3 regions of the Halomonas sp. DN3 genome follow, and region 2 is predicted to be linked to each of the others. Evidence: riboswitches for the same ligand, from Rfam matches in the RefSeq annotation. Region 2 holds a riboswitch; each other region holds the start of a gene.
What was found. A riboswitch is a leader RNA that binds a small molecule or an ion and turns the genes downstream of it on or off. The one in region 2 is predicted to bind thiamine pyrophosphate.
Positions count from the first base shown of each region.

Region 1: another riboswitch for thiamine pyrophosphate. It lies ahead of NKF27_RS06920 (3-oxoacyl-ACP reductase); the one in region 2 lies ahead of tenA (thiaminase II).
Region 3: another riboswitch for thiamine pyrophosphate. It lies ahead of NKF27_RS06930 (sodium:solute symporter family protein); the one in region 2 lies ahead of tenA (thiaminase II).

Region 1 is NZ_CP099965.1:1,556,321-1,559,414, forward strand. Features, by position in the region: gene NKF27_RS06915 (SOS response-associated peptidase) at 164-838, shown strand; TPP riboswitch at 937-1,035, shown strand; gene NKF27_RS06920 (3-oxoacyl-ACP reductase) at 1,083-1,892, shown strand; gene NKF27_RS06925 (LLM class flavin-dependent oxidoreductase) at 1,901-3,094, shown strand, end outside.
Region 2 is NZ_CP099965.1:1,337,163-1,345,782, forward strand. Features, by position in the region: gene pta (phosphate acetyltransferase) at 1-579, opposite strand, end outside; gene NKF27_RS05895 (acetate/propionate family kinase) at 576-1,790, opposite strand; gene thiC (phosphomethylpyrimidine synthase ThiC) at 2,159-4,111, opposite strand; TPP riboswitch at 4,189-4,323, opposite strand; gene tenA (thiaminase II) at 4,335-5,003, opposite strand; TPP riboswitch at 5,085-5,238, opposite strand; gene mdoH (glucans biosynthesis glucosyltransferase MdoH) at 5,302-7,203, opposite strand; gene NKF27_RS05915 (glucan biosynthesis protein) at 7,203-8,620, opposite strand, start outside.
Region 3 is NZ_CP099965.1:1,559,511-1,568,130, reverse strand. Features, by position in the region: rRNA gene NKF27_RS06950 (23S ribosomal RNA) at 1-1,611, opposite strand, end outside; rRNA gene NKF27_RS06945 (16S ribosomal RNA) at 1,852-3,389, opposite strand; gene NKF27_RS06940 (diguanylate cyclase) at 4,157-5,866, opposite strand; gene NKF27_RS06935 (hypothetical protein) at 6,038-6,826, shown strand; TPP riboswitch at 6,886-6,988, shown strand; gene NKF27_RS06930 (sodium:solute symporter family protein) at 7,069-8,514, shown strand.

The DNA.
Region 1 (3,094 bases), 220 kb from region 2:
TCATCGCGTCCTTGAAAGAGGAGTTGATGGCAAGGCTAGGCTGCCTAGCTTAGCGAAAACTTAACGTTCGCAGATGACTAACCTGTAGCGCGCACAGGTGGCCTGAGTGGACGCAAGAGATGGTGCTAGGCTGATCCTGCAGGGTCCGGTAAAGGAGGTATCCATGTGCGGCCGTTTCGCCTGTTACACACCTTTTGCTCAGCTTGCGGCGCTGATGCGCTTGCCGGTGGCGCCGCGCCTGCCCGAGCAGGAGCCGCCACCTCGCTACAATGTCGCGCCGGGCACCTGGATCACGTCACTCGCCATGGACGGGGAGGTTGTACCTTCCTTTACCTCGATGTGGTGGGGCTATCGACCCCACTGGGCCCAGGCCGGGGCGCCGGAGCCGATCAACGCCACCGTGGAGAAGGTCGCCACCTCGCGCTATTTTCGTGGGGCCTTTGCTCGCCATCGCTGCCTGGTGCCGGCGGACGGCTGGTACGAGTGGCTGCCGGGCGAGACCGGCAAGCAGCCTTATTTCTTGTGTCGTGAAGATCGCGCGCCGCTGTGGCTGGCGGCGATCTTCAGTGAAAGGGACGACGGCAGGCCGGGCCTTGCCATCCTCACCGAACCCGCCCGGGGCTGCGCGAGTCAGGTGCACGCCCGGATGCCGCTGGCGCTGGACGACGCCAGCCTTGAACCCTGGCTCGATCCTGAGCTGAGTGATCGCGACGTCATGCGCCAGACGGTGCGGCATCTACCCGCTGGCGCCTTCGAGGCATGGCCGGTCTCGACCAGGGTCAATCGGGCGGGAGAGGAAGGAAGTGACTTGATGGAAGCCGTCCAGGCACCGGGCTGACCGTCGGGTCTGAAGCGCCCGTCTGCATGCCCTGGCTGCGGTGATGTTCCAGGTGCTGCGCGGCTTGTCCGCCCCGCGCCGATGGGCTAAGGTCGAAGGCGCATGGCACGGGGTGTCCCGCACGATAGCGGGGCTGAGAAACACCCGTCGAACCTGATCCAGTTCATACCGGCGAAGGGATGTCAGCGCAGTCGTCAGTCCAGGGGTCGGCGTGCGTTCCTCGCCTCGACCAAGGACCCGCCAGATGACCCTTTCCGACGCCTTACCTTCAGCTTCCGTAAGTCCGCCTGCGCTTCCTATTTCCCGCCAGCTGGTCGTCGTCACCGGCGCTGGACGTGGCCTCGGTGTCAGCCTGGCGCGCAGTTTCCTCGAGCAGGGCGCGCGGGTGGTGGTCAACTATCGACGCAGCGAAGAGGGCGCCAACGCGCTGGTAGCCGACTATCCCGAGCAAGCCCTGGCGGTGGCCGCCGACGTCTGTGATCGCAGCGCCGTCGATGCCATGTTCGCGCGTGCCCGCGAGCACTTCGGCGCACCGGTCACCACCTTGATCAACAATGCGCTGCCGGACTTCGCTTTCAACGGCGACGCCCGTCCCGGTCCCGACGAGCTGACCTGGGAGCATCTCGATCATCAGCTTCAGGGCGTCGCCCGGGGAGCACTGAACACGGTGCAGGCGTCGCTTGCCGGCATGCGTGAGGCCGGCTTTGGTCGCATCGTCAATATCGGTACCAACCTGTTCCAGAACCCGGTGGTGCCCTACCACGACTACACCGCCGCCAAGGCGGCGCTGCTGTCGCTGACGCGCACCCTGGGCCACGATCTGGGCCCGGACAATATCACCGTGAACATGATCTCCGGCGGCCTGTTGCGCACCACCGATGCCTCCCGCGCCACGCCGGAGGCGGTGTTCGACCTGATCGCCGCCAGCACACCGTTGCGACGGGTGACCACGCCGCAAGAGTTTGCCGACGCCGCGCTGCTGTTCGCCTCGCCCTGGTCGCGAGCGGTCACCGGCCAGAACCTGGTGGTCGACGGCGGACTGGTGAAGGACTGATGGCCAGCATGCACCTTAATCTGTTCATCATGGGCTGCGGCCACCACAAGGCGGCCTGGCGTCATCCCCGTTCCAGCGTCGAGCGCCTGGCCGATATCCGCTACTACGAGGAGCTGGCGCGGCTCGCCGAGCGGGGCCGCTTCGATGCGGTGTTCTTCGCCGATGGTCACGCCGCGGGCAACGTCGCCGACGGTCCGCTGTGGACCCTGGAACCGCTGACCATGCTGGCGGCCATGGCGCGGGCCACCGAACACATCGGGCTTATCTCGACCGTCTCCAGCACCTTCTATACGCCGTTTCACGCTGCGCGCATGCTGGCCTCGCTGGACCATATCTCCGGCGGACGCCTGGGCTGGAACCTGGTGACCTCGATGTTCGACAGCGAGGCGCGCAACCATGGGCTCGAGGCCATGCCGAGCCACGCCGAGCGCTATGCCCGGGCGGAGGAATTCGCCAATACCATGCTGGCGCTGTGGGACTCCTGGAGTGACGACGCCCTGGTGAGGGATCGCCAGGGCGATTACGTCGACGCCAGCCGGGTCAGACCCGTTCACCATCACGGCGAGCACTTTCTGGTGGATGGCCCGCTGACGGTGCCGCGTCCGCCCCAGGGCCACCCGGTGCTGTTTCAGGCCGGCGCCTCGGATCAGGGCCGTGACCTGGCCGCGCGCTACGCCGAGGCCATCTACGCGGTGGCCTACGATCTGCCCTCCGCCCAGGCCTACTACAGCGATCTTCAGGCTCGGGTGAAGGCCGCGGGCAGACCGAAGGTCGCGATCATGCCGGGGCTCGTCACCTACGTCGGCTCCACCGAAGAGGAGGCCAGACGCAAGCAGAGGGAGCTCGACGAACTGTTGCCGGTGGACAGCTCCCGGCGCCAGTTGAGTCAGTTCATCGGTCAGGACGTGGGCGACTGGGAATTGGATGCCCCGGTGCCCGAGTTGCCGCCACTGGAGGCCTTCAGCGGGCCCAAGGGGCGCTACGCCACGATTCTGCGGATCATCGAGAGCGAACGACCGACGCTGCGCCAGTTGCTGGGACGGCTCGCCGCCGGTGGCGGCCACTGCACCATGGTCGGCACCCCGGAGCGTATCGCCGACGAGATGCAGCGCTGGGTCGAGCAGGGCGGGGCGGACGGCTTCAACCTGATGCCGCCATCGCTGCCGGACAGCATCGAGGACGTGGTCGAACAGGTCGTGCCC
Region 2 (8,620 bases):
GGCCGAGCCGTCGCCGTCCCCCGGCAATCGCATCAGCATGGCGCCCAGGGTGCGTACCGACCCCACCGCGTCGATGCTCTGACGATGGAATTGCAACTGCTTGGCCAGCTCCTGGGGGTCGGCGACCTGACCATCGGCGACCAGCACTACCTGGGCGTCGAGGGCGCTGGCCAGGCGCACGTTGAGATCGAAGGCGTAGGCGTTTCTCGGCAGTGGTCGAACGCCTTCCACCACGATCAGCGCCGGCGCCTTGCCGGTGGCAGGGCGTGCGACGCGGGCGTGGCGCTCCACGGCAAGTTCCAGTAGACCATCGCGATCGTCACGGCCGAGATACTGCTCCAGTGTCTGGCGCGAGATTGGTCGTGGCGAACCTATGCCCAGGGTGCTGGCCACCAGCGAGCGGGCGCGTTCGTCGTTGCTGCTCGCCTGTTCGCCACCTTCAGACTGGCTGAACGGCTGTAGAAAACCCGCATCCAGCCCCAGCGTATCCAGTGCCCGGAGCAGGCCAAGGCCGGCAGAGGTGAGGGCGACCCCGTCGTCGACGGGGATCAGCAGCAGCGTGCGGGACTGGGTGCTCACAGAACCTCCTCGAGCGTTGGCGAGGACGTCAGGCTCGCGATCAGTGCCCGGGTCTGGCTGGCGATATAGCCTTCTTCGTCGGTGGGGATGACGCGGATCTCCGGCGTCGGGGTGGCGTCTTGAGCGTGGATCTGACCTTCCTCGCCGCGACCAAGGCCCTCGTTGGCGTCACTGTCCAGGCGTACACCGAGGGACTCCAGGTGACCCAGGGTTCGCGCGCGCACCAGGGATGAGTTTTCGCCGATGCCGCCGGTGAAGGCGATGCCGTCGACCCGGGGCAGGGCACAGGCCAGGCCCGCCAGGGACTTGGCCAGGCGGTAGCAGAACACCTCGATGGCCAGGCTCGCGCCGGCGTGACCTTCACTGGCGGCCTGTTCGAGCTCACGCATGTCGTTGGTCAGCTCGGATAGCCCCAGCAGTCCGCTCTTCTGGTTGAGCAATTGATCGACGCCCTCCAGCGACATGCCCAGCTGGCGGGCCAGGTGAAGGTGCAGGCCGGGATCGACGTCGCCGCTGCGGGTGCCCATCACCAGGCCCTCCAGCGGGGTCATGCCCATGCTGGTGTCCAGGCTTCTGCCGGCCCACACCGCGGTGGCGGAGCAGCCATTGCCCAGGTGGGCGATCAGCCAGCCGCCTTCACCACGGGAGCTGACCTCTGCCAGGCGGCCGGTCACGTAGGCATGGCTCGAGCCGTGGAAGCCGTAGCGACGGATGCCGTGTCGGCTGTAGAGCTCCTCGGGGATGGCATAGCGGTAGGCGTGGGGCGGCAGGGTCTGGTGGAAGGCGGTGTCGAACACCGCCACCTGAGGCAGCTCCTCGAACAGCCGACGAGTGGCGACGATACCGTCGAGGTTGGCCGGATTGTGCAGGGGGGCCAGGCTGATGGTCTGGCGAATGGTGCGCACCACGGCGTCGTCGAGCAGGGTGGCGGCGGTGAAGCGCTCACCGCCATGCACTACCCGGTGGCCGATGCCGATGGGCCGGTGGACTTCGAGGTGCTCGAGAATCGTCTTGAGCGCCAGGGCGTGGGTCGCGCGGGGAAGTGAGATCTCACGGGCGCTGCCGTGTTCGTCCGTCAGCTTGAGGCGAGCCTCGTGGCTGCCCAGGCGCTCGGCGATACCGGACAGTCGGGGCGCGTCGGGGGCCTGATCGATCAGCGCGAACTTGATCGAGGAGGAGCCGCAGTTGATCACCAGAATCGGGGCTTTCATGCCATCTCCAGAAAAGACGCCTTGGTGAGGCGAGAATGCGTGGGATGGCGGCGAATCTAGCACCGCCCCGGGGCGCGAATAATTGGCCTGGGGAGGTAGTCGAACGGCTTTGCTGGTGGATCTGACGAAGCCGTGATGAGCGTCAAGTGCATGAATCTTTGGATTAGACTTTTGTCTAACTTTGTGCGGCGGGACTGAGCTTGAGCGTACAAAACGTGCATCCCCGGGCGGTTGAACGCTGCCCGGGAATGCGCAGGGTAGTGGCTTGTCTCAGACCTCCTTGTCGAGACAGTCTGGTTCAGACCTCCCTGTTTAGACCTCCCTGTTCAGACCTCTCTGTTCAGACCTCCTTGTTCAAACCTCCTTGTTCAAACCTCCTTGTACAGCTCCGCGCCCTGCTCGCGGAAGGCCCGGGCGCGCTCCTCCATGCCGGCCATGACGGCGTCGCCGTCACCCTCAAGACCGTTGTCACGGGCGTAGTCGCGGACCTCCTGGCTGATCTTCATGGAGCAGAACTTGGGCCCGCACATGGAGCAGAAGTGGGCCACCTTGGCGGAGTCCTTGGGTAGCGTTTCGTCGTGATAGGCGCGGGCGGTGTCCGGGTCCAGGCCCAGGTTGAACTGGTCCTCCCAGCGAAACTCGAAGCGTGCCTTGGACAGGGCGTTGTCGCGGCGCTGGGCGCCGGGATGCCCCTTGGCCAGGTCGGCGGCATGGGCGGCGATCTTGTAGGTGATGATGCCGGTCTTGACATCGTCCTTGTCGGGCAGGCCCAGGTGCTCCTTGGGGGTGACGTAGCACAGCATGGCGCAGCCGTACCAGCCGATCATCGCCGCTCCGATGCCGGAGGTGATGTGGTCGTAGCCCGGGGCGATATCGGTCACCAGCGGCCCAAGGGTATAGAAGGGCGCCTCGTCGCAGTACTCGAGCTGCTTGTCCATGTTCTCCTTGACCAGGTGCATGGGCACGTGGCCAGGGCCTTCGATCATCACCTGGACGTCGTGCTTCCAGGCGATATGGGTCAGCTCGCCCAGGGTCTTGAGCTCCGCCATCTGGGCCTCGTCGTTGGCGTCGGCCACCGAGCCCGGGCGCAGGCCATCGCCCAGCGAGAAGGCCACGTCGTACTGCTTGCAGATCTCGCAGATGTCCTCGAAGTGGGTGTAGAGGAAGCTTTCCTGGTGATGGTAAAGGCACCACTTGGCCATGATCGAGCCGCCGCGAGAGACGATGCCGGTGACCCGGTTGGCGGTCAGAGGCACGTAACGCAGCAGCACGCCTGCGTGGATGGAGAAGTAGTCCACGCCCTGCTCGGCCTGTTCGATCAGGGTGTCGCGGAACACCTCCCAGGTGAGGTCCTCGGCCACGCCCTTGACCTTCTCCAGCGCCTGATAGAGCGGCACCGTGCCGATCGGTACCGGCGAGTTGCGGATGATCCACTCGCGGGTCTCGTGGATATTCGCTCCGGTGGATAGATCCATGATGGTATCGGCGCCCCAGCGGATGCCCCAGGTCATCTTTTCGACCTCTTGCTCGATGGAGGAGGTCACCGCCGAGTTGCCCAGGTTGCCATTGATCTTCACCAGGAAGTTGCGCCCGATGATCATCGGCTCGGCTTCCGGGTGATTGATGTTGGCGGGGATGATGGCGCGCCCGGCGGCAACTTCCTGGCGCACGAACTCGGGGGTGATCTCCTCTGGCAGACGGGCGCCGAAGCCCTGCCCGGGATGCTGGTGGCCGAGGATGCGCTCGACCTCGTCGCTGCCTCGATAGCCATCGGCCAGGGCCTGGCGACGCTGGTTCTCGCGGATGGCGATGAACTCCATCTCCGGGGTGATGATGCCGCGCCGAGCATAGTGCAGCTGGGTCACATTGCCGGCGCGGCCATCGGCGCCACGACGTGCGCGGCGCGGCGTTCGGGTCAATTCGAAACGCAGGGAGGCGAGTGTCGGGTCGTTGGCGCGCCGGCGACCGTAGTCCGAGGTCGGTCCATCGAGCCATTCGGTGTCGTCGCGCTCCTCGATCCAGGGCCGGCGCAACTCGGCAAGCCCGCGACGCAGGTCGACCTCGACCTGGGGATCGGTGTAGGGGCCGGAGGTGTCGTAGACCAGCAGCGGCGGGTTGGCTTCGTCGGCCCCGGAGGTGCGGGTCGCTGACAGCGAAATCTCGCGAAACGGTACCCGCAGGTCGTCGCGGGAGCCCTGTACATGGACCTTGCGAGAGCCCGGCAGCGGCGCAACCGCGGCCTTGTCGACCTGGGCGGTCTCGGCCAGGAAGTGCGCGCTATGGCGGGGCTTGTTTGCGGAAACGGGTTGATCGAGTGGCATTGGCTTGTCCTTCTCACGGCACTGGGTGCTGTCGTTGTTGTGGGCATGGCGCGAGGAAGGAAGGGGCGTCGTGGCCAGGGCCGTGAGCGCTTGATCCCTACGCTGGTCCTCACCGCGATGCCGTGGCATCGGGGTTACCCCCAGATCAGGTTCAACGGGTCCCATGCGTTGCATGATCTCAGCCGCCTCTTGCGGCCCCCCGTCAAGCGTGCTGCTGATTGTGTCAGTCGCTCAGGTCGAGTCCCATCTGCCAGAAGTCGATCTCGAGTCGTGTTGCGTCGGCGAAGATCCGTGACAGTCGCGTAAAGCGCTCGCCGGATACCTGGGCAAGCTGATCGTCGAGCCAGGCCTGCTCCTGGCGCGCAGCGGCCTGGAAGTCGTCGCTTTCGTACATGGCGATCCAGGCGTCGAAGGGGTTGTCGGCACCGCGCAGGGTGTCCGAGCGGGCGTTGAGGCTTCGTGCGATATCGGCGTAGCCGACCATGCAGGGGGCCAGCGCCACGTGCAGGTCCAGGAGGTCGCCGCGGCTGCCGGCGTCCAGCACGTAGCGGGTGTAGGCCAGGGTGGCGCGGGCTTCGGGCAGCTCACTGAGTTCGGCCTCGCTGATGCCCCAGTCGCGGCAGAAGGCGAGATGCAGGCCAAGTTCCACGTCGAGGATGGTCTTCATGCCGTCGAAGGCGCCGCGCAGCTCGTCGAGGCTGTGGCTCTTGTAGGCCGCCAGGGCGTAGGCCCGGGAGAACTGCAGCAGAAACAGATAGTCCTGCTTGAGGTAGTGACGGAAGCTGGCGTCGGCCAGTTCACCACGGCCAAGGGCGAGCACGAAGTCGTGTTCGATATAGGCGTGCCAGTCATCGCGGCAGGCGTCGACAAGATCGGTAAAGCGGTAGCCCATGTTGCCTCCGGTTGGTGCGGATCCGGAGGGCGGCGGCAAGGGACACGGCGACGAGAAAGGAGGGAGGTGCGCGCGCAGGGGCTGGCACCACCGCCTGATTCCCTACGCCGGTTCAAGGTGTGAAGCCACACCGCACCCGGATCAGGTTCCACGGGATCGGCGCTGGCGGCCGGCGATACATCACGCTGGCCCTGCGCCATCTCAGCCGGATTCACCGGCACCCCGTCAAGCGAGTCTGGATCGAGTCTAGCACGGCTTGCCGGGGTGTCCACCACGGTGAAGCCGGGCGGGATCCGGCTCAGTCGATGGACTTCTCGCCGGAGACATCCGGCGCCGAGTCCGTGCCGTGCTCGCGAAACGACTGCACCGGCATCTCGCGGGGGATTTCCCGTGGCGGCTCGGCCGGGGTCGCCGGGGGCGGTGGTGCCTCGGCGACGCGAAGCTCGCCCACCACCGCCGGGGGGCGGGTCTCGCTCGGGACCAGCAACAGGCCGGCGCGCCTCAGGGCCCGGCCGATGGTCAGGCTGGAGCTCCAGCGGACCAGCGGGGCGGCCATCACCAGGCCGAGCCACACCGGCGTCAGCCAGATGAAGAAGCTCGGGGTGAAGGCCCAGGTCACCAGCGCCCACAAGGCGCCGATCAGTGACCACAGCCAGGTGTGGCGAAAGGCTTCCTTCCAGGGCAGGGCGCGGCCCTCGCGGGACTGTGGATCCCAGGCCACGGTGCGGCCGCTCAGTACCTGAATCACGAAACGACTGTGGAACACCATCATCAAGGGCGCGATGAGCATGGCAAACAGCGTCTCGAGCAGCATGCTGGCGACGAGCCGGGCACGCCCGCCGTAGGCCTGCGGGTTCTGGATCAGTCCCAGCACCAGCCCCAGTACCTTGGGCATCAGCAGCATGCCCAGGGTGCCGATCAGCAGCGGCATGATCAGGTTGGGCGGGGCGATCGGCCAGTCGGGAAACAGCTGGGAGCTCGAGGTGAAGAAGTTGGTCGGCACCAGTGCCCGGATCAGGGCGTCGATGGTGCTGATCACCAGGATCGCCAGCCACACCAGCGATGACAGGTAGGCGAGGGCACCGAAGAAGAAGTGCAGCCGGCTTAGCACGTGCAGTCCGCGTCCGCCGAGCAGGCGCATATGCTGCAGGTTGCCCTGGACCCAGCGGCGGTCGCGCTTGGCGTAGTCGAGGATATGACTCGGCATCTCCTCGAAGCTGCCGCCCAGGTCGGTGCGCATGCGCACCTGCCAGCCGGCGCGGCGCAGCAGGGCCGCCTCGACGAAGTCGTGGCTCAGGATATCGCCTCCCAGCGGCGGCTTGCCGGGCAGCTCCGGCAGGCCACAGGCATCGGTGAAGGCGTCCACTCGAATGATGGCGTTGTGGCCGAAGTAGTTGGCCGCGGTGGCGTGCCAGAAGCTCAGACCGCTGGCCAGCATCGGCGAGTAGAGCGCGGCAGCGAACTGGTTGGCGCGGCCGAACAGGCTGTCCTGGCGCACCGGAATCGGCACCGTCTGCAACAGGCCAAGGCGCGGGTTGGCCATCATCTCGTCGATCAGCTCGATGACGGTCGTGCCGCTCATCAGGCTGTCGGCATCGATCACCAGCATGTAGTCGTAGTGGCTGCCCCAGCGGGTGCAGAAGTCGCCCAGATTGCCGGCCTTGCGCCCGACGTTGCTGTCACGGTGGCGGTAGTGCAGTTGGCAGTGGCCTTCCAGGCGCTTCTGCAGCTCGGCCATAGCGGCCTTTTCCTCGGCCACTACCTCGTCGTCGGTGCTGTCGCTGAGCACGAAGGCTTCCACCTCGATGCCTTCCGGCAGTCCGTCCAGATCCTTGCAGGTGGCCTCGAGTCCGGCGGCGACACGCAGCACGTCCTCGTTGTGGATCGGCATCACCAGGGCGGTGCGGGAGCGGGAGCCTTCGGGTCGCATGGGATAGGAATGGCGCGGCTTCAGGCTCAGCGGGTCACGCCCGGTCAGGTTGAGAACGAAGCCGATCAGCGCGCTCCAGAAGGCCATGGTGATCCAGCCGAAGGTGATCGCGAACAGGCCGATGATCGCCATCTCGAGCGGACTGATGCCCTCCACGTAGAGGATCCGGAACATGGTCCAGACCCCCAGCGCCGTGGTGGCGGCAATGGCCAGGCCGACGCCAAGACGTCGCAGGCGTGGCCAGGGTACCTCGGGAGTATGGGCGTTCATCAGGGGCTCCAGATGCTGTTCCAGGTTTCGCTCAGGCGCTCGCCACGAAGCATGAGGGTCAGGCGGATATCAGCGGGCTGGTCGCCGTCGGGCAGCAGCGTGAAGCTGGCGCGCCAGGTGTCGTCGTCGGGCAGCGGTGTGACCTTGGCCTCGGCGGTCTCGCCACTGGAGGTGGTCAGGGTCATCTCGACCGGCTGGCTGGGGTCCAGTCCCTCGAGCTCACCGCCGCGAAAGTCGATGATGAACTGACGCAGGCGCTCGTCGGGGGGATCACTCTGTCCCGGCACCCCGCCCCAGCCCTGGCGCGAACGCACCACACGTGCCAGCGGTTCGGCCGTGGGGGTGTCGCCGAAGGTCCATGTGCGATAGCGATAGGTACGGGAGTCGCCGGCCATCAGCGGGGTGGCGGGCACCCAGTAGGCGGTGATGTTGTCGTGGGCCTCGCTGTCGGTGGGAATCTCCACCAGCTCCACATGGCCTTCGCCCCACTCGCCCTGGGGTTCGACCCACTGACTGGGGCGACGCTCGTAGCGGGCCTCCATGTCCAGGTAGGCGTTGAAGTGCTGGGGGCGCTGGACCAGGCCATAGCCCTTGGGCGAGGTGTCCTGCAGCCCGGAAATCTGGAGGCTTTCGGGGTTTTCCAGCACGCGCCAGGTCCACTCGCCGGTGCTGGTGGCCATCAGCAGGCCGCTGGAGTCATGCACTCGGATGCGGTAGTCGTCCTCCTGACGGCGATCCATCTCGCCATGCAGGAACATGCTGGTCAGCGGTGCGACGCCGAGCTTCTCGACGTCTTCCCTGGCAAACAGGCGAGCCTCGGTGTCGATCTGGGTGCGCTTGCCCGGGGTGATGTCGAAGCGGTAGGCGCCGGCCAGAGACGGGCTGTCCAGCAGCGCCAGCACCGTCATGTGGGTATCGCCGGGCTGTGGCTTGACCAGCCAGTATTCGCGAAAGGCGGGAAACTCCTCGCCCTGAGGCAGGGCGGTGTCGATGGCCAGGCCTCGGGCCGACAGGCCGTAGCCCTGATCTCGTCCGACCAGGCGGAAGTAGGACGCGCCCAGGAATACCGCAAACTCATCCTTGTAGTCGGCGCGGTTGAGCGGGTAGTGCAGGCGAAAGCCGGCATAGCCGAGCCCACTCAGATCGAGCTCGGCGAGGTCGGCGGCATCGTCGTCGTAGCGAAAGCGCTCAGATTCGAAGGGCAGCGAGCGTACCTCGCCATCCTCCAGCAGGTGGATATCTACCGGCTGGTCATACAGAAAGCCCGGGTGGAAGAGCTCCACCTCGAAGTCGCCGTCATCCTTCCACAGCGCCCGCTCATCGCGGTAGCGAATCTGCCGGTAGCGATCGTAGTCCATCTCGCTGAGGGCTTCGGGCAACTCGGCCGAGGCCTCTTCATAGGGGGACGCGGCCATTT
Region 3 (8,620 bases), 220 kb from region 2:
TGACCACCTGTGTCGGTTTGGGGTACGGTCTCACAGTATCTGAAGCTTAGAGGCTTTTCCTGGAAGCGTGGCATCGATGACTTCCTGACCGTAGTCAGTTCGTCTCGCCTCTCGGCCTTAAGGATCCGGATTTACCTGAATCCTCAGCCTACCGGCTTTCACCAGGACAACCAACGCCTGGCTCACCTAGCCTTCTTCGTCCCCCCATCGCAATACTGTGAGGTACGGGAATATTGACCCGTTTCCCATCGACTACGCCTTTCGGCCTCGCCTTAGGGGCCGACTCACTCTGCTCCGATTAGCGTCGAACAGAAACCCTTGGTCTTCCGGCGGGGGAGTTTTTCACTCCCCTTGTCGTTACTCATGTCAGCATTCGCACTCGTGATACCTCCAGCATGCTTCTCAACACACCTTCATCGGCTTACACGACGCTCCTCTACCGCTCGCCATTCGGCGAACCCGTAGCTTCGGTACCTGGTTTGAGCCCCGTTACATCTTCCGCGCAGGCCGACTCGACTAGTGAGCTATTACGCTTTCTTTAAAGGATGGCTGCTTCTAAGCCAACCTCCTAGCTGTCTAAGCCTTCCCACATCGTTTCCCACTTAACCAGGATTTCGGGACCTTAGCTGACGGTCTGGGTTGTTTCCCTTTTCACAACGGACGTTAGCACCCGCTGTGTGTCTCCCACGCTTGCACTCACCGGTATTCGGAGTTTGCCTCGGGTTGGTAAGTCGGGATGACCCCCTAGCCGAAACAGTGCTCTACCCCCGGCGGTGATACGTGAGGCGCTACCTAAATAGCTTTCGAGGAGAACCAGCTATCTCCGGGCTTGATTAGCCTTTCACTCCGATCCACAAGTCATCCAAATCTTTTTCAACAGATCCTGGTTCGGTCCTCCAGTTGATGTTACTCAACCTTCAACCTGCTCATGGATAGATCGCCCGGTTTCGGGTCTATTTCCAGCGACTGGTCGCCCAGTTAAGACTCGATTTCTCTACGCCTCCCCTATACGGTTAAGCTCGCCACTGAAAATAAGTCGCTGACCCATTATACAAAAGGTACGCGGTCACCAAACAAGTTGGCTCCCACTGCTTGTACGCATACGGTTTCAGGATCTATTTCACTCCCCTCTCCGGGGTTCTTTTCGCCTTTCCCTCACGGTACTGGTTCACTATCGGTCAGTCAGGAGTATTTAGCCTTGGAGGATGGTCCCCCCGTCTTCAGTCAAGGTTTCACGTGCCTCGACCTACTCGATTTCACAACACTCAGGTTTCGGTTACGGGGCTATCACCCACTATGGCCAGATTTCCCAATCTGTTCACCTACCAGTTGTGTTGCTTAAGGGCTGGTCCCCGTTCGCTCGCCGCTACTAGGGGAATCTCGGTTGATTTCTTTTCCTCGGGGTACTTAGATGTTTCAGTTCCCCCGGTTCGCCTCTCATGTCTATATATTCAACATGAGATACCCAAGTTACCTTGGGTGGGTTTCCCCATTCAGAGATGTCCGGGTCGCAGGTCGTTTGCCACCTCGCCGAACCTTATCGCAGGCTTCCACGTCTTTCATCGCCTCTGACTGCCTAGGCATCCACCGTATGCGCTTCATCGCTTGACCATATAACCCCAAAGGGTCTGTCAATCGATGATGTCACGACAATTGCCAGATACGCTTGAAACGTATCTTACTTTGTCAGCATGATATACATTGTTAAAGAGCATTAGAGCACAAAACTCTAAGCTGGCGGCTTGTGGCTTGCTAATGAAGCACAAACGTCCAACTTAAAGTTCCGTTAACCGCTCTATCGATCAGGTAATTCATTGTGAGCACTTACCGACAGTCAGATGACGTGTCGTTTAAGGAGGTGATCCAGCCGCAGGTTCCCCTACGGCTACCTTGTTACGACTTCACCCCAGTCATGAACCACACCGTGGTGATCGCCCTCCGAAGTTAGGCTAACCACTTCTGGTGCAGTCCACTCCCATGGTGTGACGGGCGGTGTGTACAAGGCCCGGGAACGTATTCACCGTGACATTCTGATTCACGATTACTAGCGATTCCGACTTCACGGAGTCGAGTTGCAGACTCCGATCCGGACTGAGACCGGCTTTATGGGATTAGCTCCACCTCGCGGATTCGCAACCCATTGTACCGGCCATTGTAGCACGTGTGTAGCCCTACCCGTAAGGGCCATGATGACTTGACGTCGTCCCCACCTTCCTCCGGTTTGTCACCGGCAGTCTCCCTAGAGTTCCCGACCGAATCGCTGGCAAATAGGGACAAGGGTTGCGCTCGTTACGGGACTTAACCCAACATTTCACAACACGAGCTGACGACAGCCATGCAGCACCTGTCTGAGAGCTCCCGAAGGCACCAATCCATCTCTGGAAAGTTCTCTCGATGTCAAGGGTAGGTAAGGTTCTTCGCGTTGCATCGAATTAAACCACATGCTCCACCGCTTGTGCGGGCCCCCGTCAATTCATTTGAGTTTTAACCTTGCGGCCGTACTCCCCAGGCGGTCGACTTATCGCGTTAACTGCGCCACAAAGCTCTCAAGGAGCCCAACGGCTAGTCGACATCGTTTACGGCGTGGACTACCAGGGTATCTAATCCTGTTTGCTACCCACGCTTTCGCACCTCAGCGTCAGTGTCAGTCCAGAAGGCCGCCTTCGCCACTGGTATTCCTCCCGATCTCTACGCATTTCACCGCTACACCGGGAATTCTACCTTCCTCTCCTGCACTCTAGCCTGACAGTTCCGGATGCCGTTCCCAGGTTGAGCCCGGGGCTTTCACAACCGGCTTATCAAGCCGCCTACGCGCGCTTTACGCCCAGTAATTCCGATTAACGCTCGCACCCTCCGTATTACCGCGGCTGCTGGCACGGAGTTAGCCGGTGCTTCTTCTGTGAGTGATGTCCTCCCTCGAGGGTATTAACCTCAAGGCTTTCTTCCTCACTGAAAGTGCTTTACAACCCGAAGGCCTTCTTCACACACGCGGCATGGCTGGATCAGGCTTTCGCCCATTGTCCAATATTCCCCACTGCTGCCTCCCGTAGGAGTTCGGGCCGTGTCTCAGTCCCGATGTGGCTGATCATCCTCTCAGACCAGCTACGGATCGCAGCCTTGGTGAGCCGTTACCTCACCAACTAGCTAATCCGACATAGGCTCATCCGATAGCGCAAGGTCCGAAGATCCCCTGCTTTCCCCCGTAGGGCGTATGCGGTATTAGCCTGGGTTTCCCCAGGTTATCCCCCACTACCGGGCAGATTCCTATGCATTACTCACCCGTCCGCCGCTCGACGCCTCCTAGCAAGCTAGGATCGTTTCCGCTCGACTTGCATGTGTTAGGCCTGCCGCCAGCGTTCAATCTGAGCCATGATCAAACTCTTCAGTTTAAAGTCTGATAGTCCGTTAAGCGGACCAAACTTGGCTCAAGGTTCAAACGTCTCGTTTGACGAGTCGCTTGCCTTGATATTTCAGTGACAGTGTCACTGACTCATCGGCAAGCGCCCACATGAATTACCTGATCAATTTTTAAAGAGCTTGCCCTCGGCCAAACCGGCCGGAAGAGCGTCTCGCTTTGCAGCGCCGCAGCCCCGAATCTTTAACCCGAGCCCTTATCACAGCGCCTTGCGAGGAAGGCGTATTCTACAGAATCGAAGCGTTCCGTCAAGGCTTTCTTTTTTCGCCGTGCAAGCGATGCCTGCAGGACTCAAGAAAGCGAAGCGAGCCTGACGCGCATCCTGCGATGCCGTCTTGGCGACTCCGATCGAGTGGCGAGCATTCTACCGATTTCTCGTTGCCCGTCAAGTGGAGAATTTTTTCAAAGACTTGAAAAAGCCTTTTCAAAACAATCACTTTTACCACCCTCTACCGCCTGTGACGTTTGCTCGTCGCCGGCAGCGGATGCGTACTTTACGGATCGGGGCCGGGCTTGGCAAGCACTTCGTGTAAAAAAATTTCACGCCACCGTCATCTGAATGACATCAGCCACACTGCGAGATTCTTCTCGATTCCGCAGGTGCAGGATTCAGCATGTCGAACAGCGGCTACCAAGCTTCTCTTGCAATCTCTCGAGGCCATCCTCGATCCGCCCGCCGTGGCATTCACTTCAGCACCGCACCGCCTTGCTCAGTAGAGGTCTCTTTTAATGTTTCAGCGACTAGACGCGGGAGGCCTCTTGCGACGACTCTCCGTCCGTCGCGGCGCACACGCGGTTGCGACCACTGCGCTTGGCGCTGTACAGGCGCCGGTCGGCGCGCTCGAACAGCGGTGCAAACCCCTCCCCCTTGCGATACTGGCTGACGCCGATGCTGATGGTGATGCGAATCGTCTGTCCATCCGACAGGCGGATTTCGCCCCCTTCCACCGCACGGCGCACCCGCTCGGCCGCCTTGATCGCCTCGGGCAAGGCGGTGCGCCGCATGACCACCACGAATTCCTCGCCGCCGGTGCGCGCCACCAGATCGCCATCACGCAGGCAGTTGGCTACTGTTTGCGCCAGCCAGGTGAGCACCTGGTCACCGGCCGAATGACCGAAACCATCATTGACCTGCTTGAAGAAGTCGATATCGACCGCGGCCAGCGAGAACACCATCCCGCCACTGTCGCATTCCTCGATCAGGCGGGTGACGTGGCGATCCAGCTGGCTTCGATTGGGGAGTCCGGTCAAGGCATCGGTCATCGCCTGGTCTTCCAGTTGATCACGTTCGAGGCGAATACGCTCGACCTCCATCTCGTTGGAAATGACACGTTCGACGGCCCCGACCAGTAGTCGGACCAACTCGATATCGACCTCGCTGAAGGCGTGCCGCCGCGCCGACGGACTGGAGAAGTTCAGGGTTCCCCAGACCTTGCCCTGGATCCGCAGCGGTGCACCGATATAGGTTTCCAGCTGAAAGTTCTCGTAGCAGGGGTGGCCCTTGACTCGCTCGTCCTGCCTGGCGCGGTGGGTATGGAAGACGTCATCGGCGTCGAGGGACAGCCGACAGTAGGTGTCACCCAGTGCAAAGCTGTCGCCGGAGGCGACTGGCGCATTATCCGAGGCCGCCCAGCGAACCGTGTAACACTCCCCCTCGACCTGACTGACCAGCGCGATATCCAGCCTCAGGTAGCTCAAGGCGTCACGCAGCAGCATGTCGACGATCTCTGATACTCCGATATCGGTGCGATTTACCCCGGTATGGACATCCCGTAACAGCTGGATCATCGAGCGATACTCGGAGACGTCCTGGATGATGGCGTAGAAGCCCATCACCTCATCTTCCACCAGGTCCGGCAGATAGTGGACCTTGAAGTAGATCTGGCGACCGTCCTGGAGCACCAGGGAATCCTCGTAGCTGACCTCCTGCCCCGCCAGCGCCAGATCGAAACGTGGCCGGATCTTGGCGTAGGAGTCTGCATCAAGCACCGAAGACACCGGCTGCCCCATCAGCGCCTCGGCAGGCTGGCCGATGAAGTCGAGGTAGGCACGATTGTTGAAACGGAAGCAGAAGTCGCGGTCGACGTAGGCCACCATCACCGGCAGGTGGTCGGCCATCCGCGCGATGACACCGCGGCTTGCCTTCTGCCGAGCCGACAGTCGCAGCACCAGCCCACCATCGGCCAGGCGACAGCAGCTACCATCGCCCAGTTCCAGCGGCATCGAAGGCTTGGCAGCGTGAGCGACACCCCGGGAGACCCAGGCTTCGGCGACCCTGGCGACCTCGCCAGGCAGCTCTGCCAGCCCCCGCCCGATCCAGACCTCTCCAGGCTCGCCCAGCACGCGCACGGCATCACCGACCACGTCGTGCACCTGCAACTCCGGCGTCAGGCGTACCAGCACCGTTCCGGACGACACCAATGCCTCTTCCACCCAGGCAAAACGCTCCATGAGGACAACTCCTTGCGTAAGCCCTGCCCTGGACCGGCAGCAGGTCAATACCCTGGCGGCTCGCGTGCCGTCTTCTCTAGCCTATGAAAAGATGCTTATAGATGCCGGATTATTTCGCTTGCCCGCTTCCACGTTATGCTGGCGTCGCCGACACCGCCGCGGGAGCTGCCCATGAACCACCAGGACCTTGTCGCCATCGAACACGCCCTGACGCTGGCCAATCGCGGGGATACCAGCTGGCTTTGCACGCGTCTGGACACCCCTGCTCCCGCCTTCCCCCACCTGAGCGTCACCAGCGATGCCGATGGCCCCGGGTACGCCGGACAGCCCATCTTGCTGTCCCAGGCGCGGGACGGCGGCGCCTGCCTGGTCAATATCGACAACAACGCTAACGATGGCACCCCCTGCCTGGTCGAGCGCCTGTCACCGAGCAGCGAGACCCTGGTGCACCTGGAGGTCATCCATGCAACGCTCGCCGGCCAGCCATCGCTGATTCGCCGCGTCAGCCTGGGCAGCACGTCCATGAACCTGCAGCGACCCACGCCAACCAGTCCGCTGGTCCAGATCGGCGACGACGTCGTCGAGGTGCTGATCCAGCCGGCCTTGCGTCTGGTGCTGACCGGCCACGCCCCGGTCAATGCCGACTTGGCGCGCCAGGGACAACGGCTCGGCTTCGAGGTCATCCTGTGCGCCCCAGACCACCCCGACACGCATCACTCGACAGCGCCCCTGCCGGCAGGCGTCGAGTTCCAGCGCGCTCCCGCGGCCCCCTTCCTGCGCGGCGGCGGCGGGCACCGACGCACCCTGGTGATGGACGCCACCGACGCCTCGACCATTGTGCGAGCGAGCCGCGAGGCCTGCTGTCATGGCTATCTGGCGATGGCTGACATCGATCCAAGCCGAGCGGCAAACTGGCTTTACGATGGCTGGCACAGCCTGCGCACCTCGCCCACCGTCTGACGCCCCGTCGCTGCGGCCAAAGCGCCAATTGACAGCCATCGGAGGCGGTCCTACGCTGTGCGCATTCCTGGGGGAGCCTGACGGCTGAGATTCCGCATCACGCGGTAACCCTTTGAACCTGATCCGGGTCATGCCGGCGAAGGGAAGGATGGTTGCGTTATCTCCTCTTTCTTCCTGTCCGCCGCTCGTCCCCCCTGTCCACCGGTCCCTGCGGACAACGACAAGAAAGAGGTCTTCTTTCGATGATGCTCGATCCCACCTGGACGGCGCTGTGGCTTCTGCTGTGCGCCGCCATCTTTGCCATCCCCGGCCTGATCTATGCCCGACGTCGTCAGGGCGGCCTGGATGACTACATCTCGGCTCGCAACAGCCAGAACACCCGCGCCACGGTGTTGACCCTGGTGGCCACCACCCTGGGCACCTGGATCCTGTTCGGCCCCGCCCAGGCGGCCACCTGGGGCGGCATCGGCGCGGTACTGGGCTATGCGCTGGGTTCCATGGTCCCGCGCCTGGTGATGATCCCGCTGGGACGACGCATGCGTGAGCTGATCCCCGAAGGCCACGGCCTCACCGAGTTCGTGATCCATCGCTACGGGCGCACCATGTACGCCTTCACCCTGACGATCATGCTGTTCTATCTGTTCATCTCGCTGGCGGCAGGCCTCACCGCGATCGCCCATATGGTCACCCTGCTGGCGCCGATCCCACTGTGGCTGACCGCCTGCGTGGTGATGATCGCGACCCTGCTCTACACCTTCTACGGCGGCCTGCGCACCACCATCTTCACCGACAAGGTACAGATGCTGGTGATCCTGCCGTTGCTGGCGCTGCTGCTGGTGTTCGGCTGGCAGGCCGCCGGCGGCGTCGCGCCGACGCTCGAGGGCCTGCAGGAACGTGCGCCCCAGTTGCTGGATGTCACCGATGCCGGTGGCCTGCGTGCCGGTCTGACGTTCTTTATCGCGGTGATGCTGACCGGCCTGTTCTACCAGGGCACCTGGCAGCGCATCTACGCCGCCCGGGACAGCAAGGTGCTGCGGCGGGGCTTCTGGATCGCAGGGCTGTTCAACTTTCCGGTGATCGTGCTGATGGGCCTGTTCGGCCTGGCCTTCGTCGGCCTCGGGCTCGAGGGAGACGGTTCGGTGGCGCTGTTCAGCGTGCTGCTGTCCGAGGTGCCGCTGTGGTTCGCCCTGGCCTTGATTCCGCTGGGTCTGGCCCTGGTGATGAGCAGCGCCGACACTACCGTCAACGCCACCTCCAGCATCATCGCCGTCGACATGCACCGGCTGCTGCCCCAGGCCAGCGAAGCCACCCTGATGCGCCTGGCACGCTGGCTGATCGTCGCCGCAGCGGTGCCGGTGACCTGGGTGGCGGCCCAGGGCTACAGCGTGCTCTATCTGTTCCTGCTGGCGGACCTGCTGTGCTCGGCGGCGGCCTTCCCAGTGTTTTTCGGTCTGTTCAATCGCCGCTACGACGGGCGCAACGCGGTCCTCAGCACCGCTGCGGGCCTGGTCGCCGGGCTGGCGATGTTCCCGTCCCCCAGCGGCGGTACCGCCACCCTGCTGGAATCCTTCCTGCTGGCGGCCTTCGTGCCGGTGCTGGTCTCGCTGGTGCTGATGAAGCTGCTGCCATCCCGCCAGGACTATGACTTCACCCGCATGGGCAGTCTGGTGCGGCGTTTCCAGAGCTGACACCGCCACGCTGACAGCCTGGCAAGGCGTGATAAAAAACAGCGGGACGTGCTGACGCGTCCCGCTGTTGTCGTTTCAAGGCCTGGCGATCAGGGGCCCTGGCAGT